Regions from separate parts of the Streptomyces sp. NPDC001549 genome, predicted to be linked through region 2. Evidence: riboswitches for the same ligand, from Rfam matches in the RefSeq annotation. Region 2 holds a riboswitch; the other holds the start of a gene.
What was found. Region 2 has a riboswitch for glycine ahead of gcvP (aminomethyl-transferring glycine dehydrogenase). Riboswitches for the same ligand answer to the same signal wherever they lie in the genome.
Positions count from the first base shown of each region.

Region 1: linked by a shared signal. The riboswitch ahead of gcvT (glycine cleavage system aminomethyltransferase GcvT) and the one ahead of gcvP (aminomethyl-transferring glycine dehydrogenase) in region 2 are both predicted to bind glycine.

Region 1 is NZ_JBIAVJ010000014.1:62,650-68,853, forward strand. It holds gene ACFY04_RS22850 (ABC transporter substrate-binding protein) at 1-666, opposite strand, end outside; gene ACFY04_RS22855 (ABC transporter permease) at 745-1,740, opposite strand; gene ACFY04_RS22860 (enhanced serine sensitivity protein SseB C-terminal domain-containing protein) at 2,161-2,901, opposite strand; gene ACFY04_RS22865 (enhanced serine sensitivity protein SseB) at 2,996-3,730, opposite strand; gene ACFY04_RS22870 (AAA family ATPase) at 3,881-4,537, opposite strand; glycine riboswitch at 4,744-4,847, shown strand; gene gcvT (glycine cleavage system aminomethyltransferase GcvT) at 5,023-6,138, shown strand.
Region 2 is NZ_JBIAVJ010000022.1:8,202-14,405, reverse strand. It holds gene ACFY04_RS30055 (DUF5999 family protein) at 42-230, shown strand; gene gcvP (aminomethyl-transferring glycine dehydrogenase) at 369-3,254, opposite strand; glycine riboswitch at 3,450-3,548, opposite strand; gene ACFY04_RS30045 (PRC-barrel domain-containing protein) at 3,661-4,026, shown strand; gene ACFY04_RS30040 (DNA polymerase IV) at 4,023-5,486, opposite strand; gene ACFY04_RS30035 (MerR family transcriptional regulator) at 5,530-6,168, opposite strand.

The DNA.
Region 1 (6,204 bases), on a different contig from region 2:
CTTCGGCACGGGGGCCGACTGCGGGTTGGCCAGCAGGTAGTCGAACTCGGCGAAGGGCTGCTTCAGCTTGAAGATGATCGTCTGGTCGTCGGGGGTCTCGATGGACTGCAGTCCGGTGTCGGACTTGTCCTTGTACGGGCCCTCGTACGGGGTCTCGTTGTTCTTGAGGTACTGCGCGAGGTAGTTCGGGCCGTTGGAGTGCACGTCACGCGCGAAGTTGCTGCGCTCGACCGCGTACTTGACGTCCTTGGAGGTGATCGCCGAGCCGTCGCTGTACTTGACGCCCTTGCGCAGCTTGTACGTCCAGGTCGCGCCGCCGTCGCTCGGCGTGCCGAGGCTCTCGGCGAGGTCCGGGACCACCTTGTTGCCCTCGGCGCCCGGGGCGGGCGCGAAGGTGGTCAGCGGACGGGCGTACAGGCGGCTGAAGTTGAAGATGAAGCCGTAGTACGTGTTGCCGGGGTCGAAGGAGTCGGGGGTGTCGGACGCCTCGTAGACGACCGTCCCACCCTTCTTGTCCGAGGCGTTGACCACGGCCTTGACGGCGGCGTTGGCGCCGGCCGACTTGTCGTCACCGCCGGTCTTGTCACCACCATTGCAGGCGGAGGCGGTGAGGGCGACGGTGATGGCGGCAGCAAGCACCGCGGCTGTTCTCGACCTGCTTCTCATGGCGGAGTGATGCCCCCTGATTCGGAGTGATGGTGGGTACTGGCGGAGCCTCGGCCGGGTGCCCGAGGAACGGGAGGGTCAGCGCGAGCTCTTGGGGTCCAGGGCGTCGCGCAAGCCGTCGCCGAGGAGGTTGAAGGCGAGCACGGTGACGAAGATCGCCATGCCCGGGACGACCATGAACATCGGGTCGACCTTGTAGTAGGCCACGGCGGAGCTGAGCATTCCGCCCCATGAGGCCTGCGGCGGCTGGATACCCACGCCGAGGAAGCTCAGGGAGGCCTCGAAGAGGATGTTGGTCGGGATGAGCAGCGTGGAGTAGACGAGGATCGGCGCCATCAGGTTCGGCAGCAGCTCACGGAAGACGATGAAGGGGCCGCGGGCGCCGAGGCTGCGGGCCGCGTCGACGAACTCCCGCTCGCGCAGCGAGAGGGTCTGGCCGCGCACGATGCGTCCGATGTAGGGCCAGCTGAAGAAGCCGATCACGAAGATCAGCACGCTGATGTGCAGCGGCAGTCCTTCGAGGCCGAAGGCCCCGCCCTGGAGGGCGGCCGAGATGGAGATCGCGAAGAGCAGCAGCGGGAAGGCGAGGAAGGTGTCCATCATGCGGCTGATCACCGTGTCGGCCCAGCCTCCGTAGTACCCGGCGATGACGCCCAGCACGGAGCCGATGAACACCGAGACCACGGTCGATCCGAAGGCGACCAGCAGGGAGACCCAGGAGCCTTCCAGGATGCGGGTGGCGATGTCGCGGCCGAACTTCGGCTCCACGCCCAGCGGGTGCTCCCAGCTGATGCCGCCGAAGGAGCCCACGGGGGTGGCCAGGGAGGGGTCGATGAGGTCCTGGTGCAGGGCGTCCGGGTCCAGCCCGAAGATCCACTGGATCGGCTGCGAGAGCATGGCCAGGACCACCAGCAGCAGCACGACCATGCCGCCGGCCATCGCCACCTTGTCGCGCTTGAGCCTGGTCCACGCGATACGCCCGAGCGAACGTCCCTCGATCGCCTTGCGCGGAACCTCGGAGGTGGCCACGGCTGCGGGCTCGGCCGCGCTGGTGTCCTGCAGTGGTGCCGTCATCGTGGTGGGACCCCTCTCGGCCGACATCGGTCGGCCCATGCCCGCCGCTGTGGCGGCTTGGTTCAATCGGCGTCGCTGGTGGTGCGATTGGCACGAAATGTGCCGGAAGTGCACGTGAAGGGCTGGTGTTTGCGAGATGGACCGGCCTTCGGTGGGGTGGAGTCTTCAACGCCCTCTCGAGCGGCCGCCAGACCCCCCGGGGATGTGATGCGCAACCGTGATCTACGCCTACACCTTCCGTTATCCGAACCCCGGGATCTGTTGAGCGGTGAAACACCGCCCGTTCTGCACGGAACGGACATCCGGCTCAACTGCCCTTTCAGGCATGGATCCTGGGCGGATTCACTGGATATGCCGAAGGCCGCACCGATGGGTTCGGTGCGGCCTTCAAGAAGGATGTCTCGGTATACGGATATCGCGTCAGTACGCCGGCGCCTGGCCCTCACGGTCGTAGAAGGGCCGGGTCTGCGCGCGCAGCCACATGGCGACGGGGTCGTGCTCGTCCCCGAGTGCGACCGTGCACACCGGGACGCCCTCGGGGACCACCCCGACCGACTGCCGCATCATCTCCCGTACGGATTCCAGCGCGGGCGCGGAGGCGTCGTACAGGTCGAGGCCGACCGCGAGGTACGGGGAGCCGAGCGCGGGCTGCACCCACGCGCGGCGCAGCGACCGCACGGCCGGGGTGCGGTGCGCGTGCTGGGTCAGCAGCCCGTAGAACTGCGGGAGCTCGATCGCGGGCTCGGAGAGGCGCAGCGGGCCGGCCGGCATCCGGTCCAGGCCGGTGGCGATCCGGCGCAGGTCGGCCCAGGGCACGCCGAGGCCACCGCCCTGGGCGTGCGGGTTGAGCCACAGGCCCCAGCGGTCCGGGTACAGCGCGCGGGCGATGTCCCGCCCGGTGACCACCTCGTAGCCCCGGTTCCAGCCGCTGGCGGCCAGCTCCTGGGGGGAGGTGACGCAGGGCGCGTAACCGAGGCTCTCGACCTCCATACCGCCGTACTGGGCGTCCGGGGAACCCGGCTGCCCCTGCCAGAGCAACATCCACAGCCGGCCCTCGGAGAGGGCGTGCAGGAGTGACTCGTAACTCTCGTAGCGCCCGGGAGTCACCTGGCGCATCATGTGCTCGACCTGCCCGGCCGCGGCCGTGCCTGACGCACTCACCCGGAACCCCTCTTCGTCCGCCCGTCGCTCCACGCATGTCCTCCGAACCGGCAGTCGCGCGTGCGGCCAGGAGATGTAACCAGCTTAAGCGGCCCTACGGCAGGTAGAAGGGGCGTACGCGCTCACGAATCCAGTCCGTGACCGGGTCCTGGACGGCGTCCAGCAGGATCAACTGCACCGGCCACGGCGGCGGGACACGGGTCAGGGCCCGTCCGAGGGCCTCCATGGGCGCGCCCTGCATCTCGGGTTCCCATCCCACCAGGCGGACACCGATGAACAGCTGGGGCTCCCCGCCCTCGACGCTGGCGAGGCAGCGGTGCGCGGCGGCGACCACCCCGGTGGCCCGGAACTCCTCGGTGGCGGCGGCCAGGAAATCCACCGGATCCTCCTGCCAGTCGGGCTCGAAGAGCCGGACCCGGCCGCCGGTGGCCGGGCCGTCGAGCGGGCTCCGGCCGCTGCGGCAGAGCTCCGCGACGGCGGGCGGCGGGAGCGGTACGCCGACGGCGCCCTCGGGATTGAGGGCGATGCCGAGCTGCGGGGGCAGGCCGCGGGCGAACTCGACGGCGGGAGCCACCGCGAAGTCCATGCCGGGGCCGGCGCAGGCCAGGAACTGGGCCTCGGAGCTGTAGACGGGGACGTACGCCGCCCCGCCGATGTCCATGGTGGGCAGGTCGAGGCCGGCCGCCGTATGGGTGCCCCCGCCCGGCAGGGGCACCCATACCTGGCTGCGCCCGAGGACCTCCAGGATCCGCCCCCCGGCGTCCGGCTGCCCGAGCGCCGCCCCGAGCACCTGCTCCAGCTCATTCCCCGGCCAGCCGCTGCCCTGCATCTACCCCTGCCTCTGTCTTATTGCCGCGCGTGTCGCCCCGCAGGGTACCGGCCCCGTGTGCCGCACCGTTGCCGGGGGCCGATCCCCGGACGGGTCCGGACGGGTCCCGTCGGGTCCGGGCGGAGCCCGGCCGTGGCACGGCAGCCGGCTTCAGGCGGTGAAGGCTATGCGGGTCACCGTCGCGGCGGAGGCCCGGTCCAGCAGGGTCGCCGAGGCGCAGCCCGCGGGCGGCCGGCCCGCTTCGGCCTCGCGGAGCAGCCGGGTCACCGCGCCGCGGTGGCGGGCGAAGGCGTAGGCGGAGACCCGGCGGCCGCGCGAGGCCTGACCGGAGAGTGCCTCCTCGGGGCTGCTGTCCAGCAGGAGCAGGTGCAGCGCCCGGCCCCGGCGGCGCGCGGCGGCCGCGAGCAGGCCGCGTACCCAGGCCTGCGTACCGCAGTCGTGGACGACCACGGAGGCGCCGGAGCGCAGGATCCGCCACAGCCCCCAGTAGTGCGCGGCGCGCACCAGCGGCCGGTAGACGGCGTACGGCAGCGCCGCGGGCATGCGGCGCTCCCAGCGCTCACGGGTGTCCTGGGAGTCCACGGCCCCGCCCTCGGCGGCCGCCTGCTTGATCAGCGTGCTCTTGCCGCCGCCGGGCAGACCGGACACCACGACGATGTCCCCGTCCGCGAAGCCGAGCCGGAGCGGGGCGCGCACGGCCGGTCCGCGCAGGTCGCGTACGAGGGCGAGGCCGGTGTCGGCCGCCCTCCCGCGCCCGCGCGCGCCGCGCTGCGCGGGCACCGCCTCCACGGTTCCCGTCGTCGTCACCACTCCGAATCTCCGCACAGTGTTCGCCTCCCCCGAATCGGGTCACCAGGACCCTTGCCCACTGAGTGTAAAGAGACGGTAATCCGGCGGCCCCGGTTCCGGTCAGGCCCTTCGGAGGGCCGTACGAACTTTCGGACCCCGCCGCCCGATCTCGGGCATGGCGTGCAATGATGTGCGCCATCTGGACCAACTGCATACCGGCCGCTTGAATCCGCGCGGGAGAGTCCCGGCACGCCGCAAGGCCGTGCGCGGGCGCCGAAGGAGCAAGAACCTCCCTTGAATCTCTCAGGCCCCGTACCGCGTGGATGAGGCAGATCTGAAAAGCGAGCTGCTGCGCAGCTCCACCCAAGGTGCAAGTCGATGAGAAGAACCGGCGATCGGACGATCGGCGGAACTCTCGGCGAACCTCTCAGGTTCCGATGACAGATGGGGAGGAACGTCCTCGTCATGTCATGTCGATGCCCTGGGACCCGGGAGCCACACCCATGAGCACTGCCCCCCGCCTGACCGCCCTCGATGCGCTGCACCGCTCGCTCGGTGCGACCATGACCGATTTCGCGGGCTGGGACATGCCGCTGCGGTACGCCAGCGAGCGCGACGAGCACAACGCCGTACGCACCAAGGCCGGTCTCTTCGACCTGTCCCACATGGGCGAGATCACGCTGACCGGCCCGGAGGCCGTCAAGGCCCTCGACCACGCGCTGGTCGGCAACATCTCCACCGTCGGTGTCGGCCGCGCCCGCTACACGCACATCTGTCAGGAGGACGGCGGGATCGTCGACGACCTGATCGTCTACCGCCTCGGCGAGACCGAGTACATGGTCGTCGCCAACGCCTCCAACGCCCAGGTCGTCCTGGACGCCCTGACCGAGCGCGCCGCCGGCTTCGACACCGAGGTCCGCGACGACCGCGACGCGTACGCGCTGCTCGCCGTCCAGGGCCCGGAGTCCCCCGGCATCCTGGCGTCCCTGACCGACGCCGACCTGGACGGCCTGAAGTACTACGCCGGCCTGCCGGGCACCGTCGCGGGCGTGCCCGCGCTGATCGCGCGCACCGGCTACACGGGCGAGGACGGCTTCGAGCTGTTCGTCGCCCCCGAGCACGCCGTGGAGCTGTGGCAGGCGCTGACCAAGGCGGGCGAGGGCGTCGGCCTGGTCCCGGCCGGCCTGTCCTGCCGCGACACCCTGCGCCTGGAAGCGGGCATGCCGCTGTACGGGCACGAGCTGACCACCTCCCTCACCCCGTTCGACGCGGGCCTGGGCCGGGTCGTGAAGTTCGAGAAGGAGGGCGACTTCGTCGGCCGCGCCGCGCTGGAGGCCGCCGCCGAGCGCGCCGCCACGAACCCGCCGCGCAAGCTGGTCGGTCTGATCGCCGAGGGCCGCCGCGTCCCGCGCGCCGGGTTCCCGGTCGTCGCCGGCGGTCAGGTCATCGGAGAGGTCACCTCCGGCGCCCCGTCCCCGACGCTGGGCAAGCCGATCGCGATGGCGTACGTGGACGCGGCGCACGCCGCGCCCGGCACGTCCGGCGTCGGCGTCGACATTCGCGGTACGCATGAGCCGTACGAGGTCGTGGCGCTGCCGTTCTACAAGCGGCAGAAGTAGCCCCACGCACCACGTCCGCCGTCCGGGAATCCGTACGGCGCCGTCTCAGTACCCAAGACCGCAGTT
Region 2 (6,204 bases):
GCCGTAGCACACAGACCACACCGCAGCGAAAGAACGCATCCATGTGCCAGCACCAGCCAGCCTGCCCGTCAGCCGAATCCGCCGACCGGGAGGCCGCGCGCCCGGTGGCCAACCACCCGGAGCAGGGCTGGAGCCTGCTGTGCAATGGCGTCCTGCTCTTCGAGGACACCGGCGAACTGCTGCCGGACGGCCAGATCATCGCCCCGCACCGCCCGCTCGCGGCGGCCTAGGCCACCAGGGCCCAGGCGATCGAGCGGTCCGGCCGACCGTAGCGAACGACGAAGGGGCCGGTCAGGGAGACTCTCCCGGACCGGCCCCTTGTTCATGTCGTACGACCGTCATACGGCGGTCGTACGACACGGAACACCTCAGGCGTCGTACTCGTCCAGCGGCGGGCAGGAGCACACCAGGTTCCGGTCACCGAACGCACCGTCGATGCGGCGCACCGGCGGCCAGTACTTCTCGGCGGCCGTGACCCCGCCCGGGAAGACGGCCTCGTCCCGGGTGTACGGGTGGTTCCACTCGCCGCCCAGCGCCGCAGCGGTGTGCGGGGAGTTCGCCAGCGGGTTGTCGTCCACCGGCCACTCGCCGCCCGCGACCCGCTCGATCTCGCCGCGGATGGCGATCATCGCGTCGCAGAAGCGGTCGATCTCGGCGAGGTCCTCGGACTCCGTCGGCTCGATCATCAGCGTGCCGGCGACCGGGAAGGACATGGTCGGCGCGTGGAAGCCGTAGTCGATCAGACGCTTGGCGATGTCGTCCACGCTCACGCCCGTGGCCTTCGACAGCGGCCGCAGGTCGATGATGCACTCGTGCGCGACCAGGTTGCCCGGGCCGGTGTAGAGCACCGGGTAGTGCGGCTCCAGACGCTTGGCGATGTAGTTGGCACCGAGCACCGCCACCTGGGTGGCGCGCTTGAGGCCCTCGCCGCCCATCAGGCGCACGTACGACCACGAGATCGGCAGGATGCCCGCCGAACCCCACGGAGCGGCCGAGATCGGGCCGACGCCCGTCTCCGGGCCAGCGGTCGGCTGGAGCGGGTGGTTCGGCAGGTACGGGGCCAGGTGCGCCCGGACACCGACCGGGCCGACGCCCGGACCGCCGCCGCCGTGCGGGATGCAGAAGGTCTTGTGCAGGTTCAGGTGCGAGACGTCGCCGCCGAAGTGACCCGGCTTGGCCAGGCCCACCAGGGCGTTCAGGTTGGCACCGTCGACGTAGACCTGGCCGCCGGCCTCGTGCACCTGGGCGCAGATGTCGGCAACGTGCTCCTCGAACACACCGTGCGTCGAGGGGTACGTGATCATCAGCACGGCGAGCTCGTCGCGGTGCTGCTCGATCTTGGCGCGCAGGTCGGCCGCGTCCACCTCGCCGTCGTCGGCGGTCTTGACGACGACGACCTTCATGCCGGCCATCACGGCGCTGGCGGCGTTGGTGCCGTGCGCGGAGGACGGGATCAGGCAGACGGTGCGCTGCTCGTCGCCGTTCGCCCGGTGATAGGCGCGGACGGCCAGCAGGCCGGCGAGCTCACCCTGGGAGCCGGCGTTCGGCTGGATGGAGACCTTGTCGTAGCCGGTCACCTCGCAGAGACGTTCCTCCAGCTCGTTGATGAGCGTGAGGTAGCCCTCGGCCTGCTCCACCGGCGCGAAGGGGTGCAGCTGACCGAATTCGGGCCAGGTCACCGGCTCCATCTCGGTGGTCGCGTTGAGCTTCATGGTGCAGGAGCCCAGCGGGATCATGCCGCGGTCCAGCGCGTAGTCCTTGTCCGAGAGCTTGCGCAGGTAGCGCAGCATCGCGGTCTCGGAGCGGTGCTGGTGGAAGACCGGGTGCGTCAGGTACGCGTCCGAGCGCAGCAGGCTCTCGGGCAGCGTGTCGGCCGTGGTCGCGTCCAGCGCCGCAATGTCTGCGGTGACACCGAAGGCGGCCCAGACGGCCTCGATGTCGGCGCGCAGGGTGGTCTCGTCACAGGCGACGGAGACGAGGTCGGCGTCGACCTGGAACAGGTTGACCCCGCCCTCGCGGGCGGCGGCGGCGACCTCGGCGGCACGGCCCGGCACGCGGGCGGTGATCGTGTCGAAGTACGAGCCGTGCACGATCTCGACCCCGCCGGCCGTCAGACCGGCGGCGAGCAGGGTGGCGTAGCGGTGGGTACGGCTCGCGATCGTCCGCAGGCCGTCCGGGCCGTGGTAGACGGCGTACATGCCGGCCATGACGGCGAGCAGCACCTGCGCGGTACAGATGTTGCTGGTGGCCTTCTCACGGCGGATGTGCTGCTCACGGGTCTGCAGCGCGAGGCGGTAGGCCTTGTTGCCGTCCGCGTCCACGGAGACGCCGACGAGGCGGCCGGGCAGGGAGCGGGCGTGCTTGTCCTGGACGGCCATGTAACCGGCGTGCGGTCCGCCGAAGCCCATCGGGACGCCGAAGCGCTGGGTGGTGCCGACGGCGATGTCCGCGCCGAGCGCACCCGGGGAGGTGAGCAGGGTCAGCGCGAGCAGGTCCGCGGCGACGGCGACGACGGCGCCGAGCTCGTGCGCCTGGTCGATGACGGGCTTGATGTCCCGGACGGCACCGGAGGCACCCGGGTACTGGACCAGGACACCGTAGATGCCGCGCTCGGCGATCTCGGCCGGGATTCCGGCGGACAGGTCGGCGACGACGACCTCGATGCCGATCGGCTCGGCGCGGGTCTCGATGACGGCGATGGTCTGCGGCAGCGCGTCGGCGTCCACCAGGAAGAGGTTGCCCTTGGACTTGCCCACGCGGCGGGCCAGGGTCATGGCCTCGGCCGCCGCGGTGCCCTCGTCGAGCAGCGAGGCGCCCGAGGTCGGCAGCCCGGTCAGCTCGGCGACGACCGTCTGGAAGTTCAGGAGTGCTTCGAGGCGGCCCTGGGAGATCTCCGGCTGGTAGGGCGTGTACGCCGTGTACCAGGCCGGGTTCTCCATGACGTTGCGGAGGATCACCGGCGGCGTGAAGGTCCCGTAGTAGCCGAGACCGATCATCGGCGAGAGGACCTGGTTGCGGTCGGCGAGCGAGCGCAGCTCGGCCAGCACCTCGGCCTCGGTGCGCGCCTCGGGCAGGTCGAGCGCCTCGGCGGTCTTGATCACATCCGGGACCGCGGCAGCGGTCAGTTCGTCCAGGGAGCCGTAGCCCACCTGGGCGAGCATCTTCGCCTGCGCCTCGGCATCCGGGCCGATGTGGCGCTGTTCGAAGGGGATGCCTCGCTCCAGCTGGGAGAGCGGAATGCGGTTGGCGGTCATGTACGGAGGCCTCCTGGTCGTATGACCTGCGAGGGGCACCACGGCGCTGGCACCCGGACGGCCTCCCCCTCTGTCATCTGCACCTGAGAGTTTCACCGGAGTCACGGGGGTCTCCCGAGAGTTCCGGCTTTCACCGTCGGTGAGGAGGGGGACCGGCACTGCGCGCCCGGTACCCGCCCTGCTTTCCAGAGTGGCCTCGTCCGTGCGGTACGTATGCCTGAGAGATTCCGGGGAGGATTTGCTCCTTCGGCGCCTCCGTCTTGTTCACTCGGAGGACTCTCCCGCACAGGGTCGACAGCCGTTCACCAGGGTACCAGCGAGGATCTGGACCCTCCCCGAGTGGCCTCCGCTGCGGATATGCACTTCTGTAGTCATTACGGAGCAGTTGCGACCTTTTGGAGGGACCGTGCAGACCGACATCGATCCGCGCAGCCTGATCGGCCGCAAGGCGTTCGACCGCAATGGCACCAAGATCGGCACGATCGACGAGGTCTACCTCGACGATGCCACGGGCGTCCCGGAGTGGGCCGCGGTCCGGACGGGGCTCTTCAGCCGGGACGCCTTCGTCCCGCTGGAGCCGAGCGAGCTGGTGGGTGACACCCTGCGGGTGCCCTTCGAACGCGCCCTCATCAGGGACGCCCCGGACTTCGGTGTCGGGCGCCACCTCTCCCCCGAACAGGAGCTGCAGCTCTACCACCACTACGGACTGGACACGACCCTGCCGTCGGACTTCCACCGCGACTTCGGCCGCCTGGCGGGCGACGAGAGCTAGTCCGTCTCCTTCGGATCTTGCCGATCCGGGCCGTCCCCCACCAGCGGCAGCGGATCGGACGGCTCCAGCTCGGGGTCGTCCACCCGGAAGGTCCGCACCCGGCCGGGCTCCGATCCGGGCTGCTCGAACCGCACGGTCACCCGCCCGACCCCGCTGCCCTGCACCCATCCGGGCCCGTACACGGCATGCCGTACGTCGCTCCCGGCCGTCCAGCGCCGTTCGGGGGCCGGCTCCGGATCCCCGGGCGGCCCAGCGGCCTCCTGGGCACCCTCGGCCGCCGCCTCGGCGGCACCGGCCGCCACCGCTTCCCCTCCGGCCCCGTCCGTCCTGTCCATGCCGTCAGCCCCGTCCGAGCCGTCAGTCCCGCCCGCCCCGTCCGGCTCAGCGGCGAGCGACTGCGCGAACAGGTCCTCCTGTGTGTAGTCCGCCAGCCCGCTCACCCCCACTCCCAGCAGCCGCACCCCGCCCGTGGTGTCCACGCCCTCCAGCAGCCGCGCCGCCGCCTCCCGCACCACCGCCGGGTCGTCCGTGGGCCCCCGCAGGGTCTCGGACCGGGTCAGCGTGGAGAAGTCGTACCGCCTCACCTTGAGCACGATCGTGCGCCCCGAGTGCCCCGAGCCCCGCAGCCGCTGCACGCACCGGTCCGCGAGCCGCTGCACCTCGCCGCGGATCCGTACCCGATCGTGCAGGTCCACGTCGAAGGTGTCCTCGACCGACACCGACTTCGCGTCCCGCTCCGCGACCACCGGCCGGTCGTCCAGCCCGAGCGCCATCCGGTACAGCCCGGCACCGGCCGCGCGGCCGACCATCCGGACCAGCTCGTCCTCCCCGGCCTCCGCCAGCTCCCCCACGGTGGTGATCCCGGCCCGGCGCAGGTGCTCGCCCGTGGCCGGCCCCACCCCGGGCAGCGTCCGTACCGACATCGGCGCGAGCAGCTCGCGCTCGGTCCCCGGCTCGATCAGCAGCAGTCCGGCCGGCTTGGCCTCCTCGGAGGCCACCTTGGCCAGCATCTTCGACCCGGCCAGCCCCACCGACCCGCTGAGCCCCGTGGCGGCCCGGATGTCGGCCCGCAGCCGCTCCCCCGTCTCCCGCGCGCTGCGCGAGTCGAAGGCCACCCCGCCCGCCTCCAGGTCCACGAAGGCCTCGTCCAGGCTCAGGGGCTCCACCAGGGGCGACAGTTCCCGCAGCATGGCCATCACCACGTCGCTGACCTGCCGGTAGAGGCTGAAGCGGGGGATCAGGTACGCGCCGTTCGGGCAGAGCCGCCGCGCCTGCCCCATCGGCATCGCGGAGTGCACCCCGAACCGCCTGGCCTCGTACGAGGCCGTGGCGACGACCCCGCGCGGCCCGAGGCCGCCGACGATGACGGCCTTGCCCCGCAGACTCGGCTTCGACGCCTGCTCCACGGAGGCGTAGAAGGCGTCCATGTCCAGGTGCAGGATGGTCGGCGCGGCTCTCACAGCCCGATGCTGCCCTACGCCACTGACAATGCCCCGGCCCGGGTCAGACGGCCCGGTTGCGGCGGGCGGCCAGCTCGTCCGTCGGGTTGTGCCGCACCAGGGTCTCGCCGGTGTCCACGCGCTCCCCGTGCAGCTGCGACAGCGCGCTCTCGACGTCGCGCCACACCACGCCCACGGCGATGCCGAAAACGCCCTGCCCGCCCTGGAGCAGGCTCACGACCTGGTCCGGGGAGGTGCACTCGTACACGGTGGCGCCGTCGCTCATCAGAGTCATCCGTTCGAGGTCCGAGAACCCGCGGTCCTGCAGGTGCTGGACCGCCGTGCGGATGTTCTGCAGCGCCACCCCGGTGTCGAGGAAGCGCTTGACGATCTTGAGGACCACGACGTCGCGGAAGCTGTAGAGCCGCTGCGTCCCGGCCCCGTAGGCGGCCCGCACGCTGGGCTCCACCAGCCCGGTCCGGGCCCAGTAGTCGAGCTGCCGGTAGGTGATGCCGGCCGCGGCGCAGGCCGTCGGCCCGCGGTATCCGATCTGCTCGGGCTCCGGGTCTGCGCCCACCGGTCCGACCGGCGTCGACTCCGGCTGACGGCGCGCGGACCCGACCGCACCGCCGCGCAGCGGGTACGGCCCAGCCTCACTCCGTGCGGGGGTGCCCCCGGTCGTACCGTCGCCCGTGATCCTCACGCCGACCCTCCGTCCTTGACCTGCCCACCTTGAAGG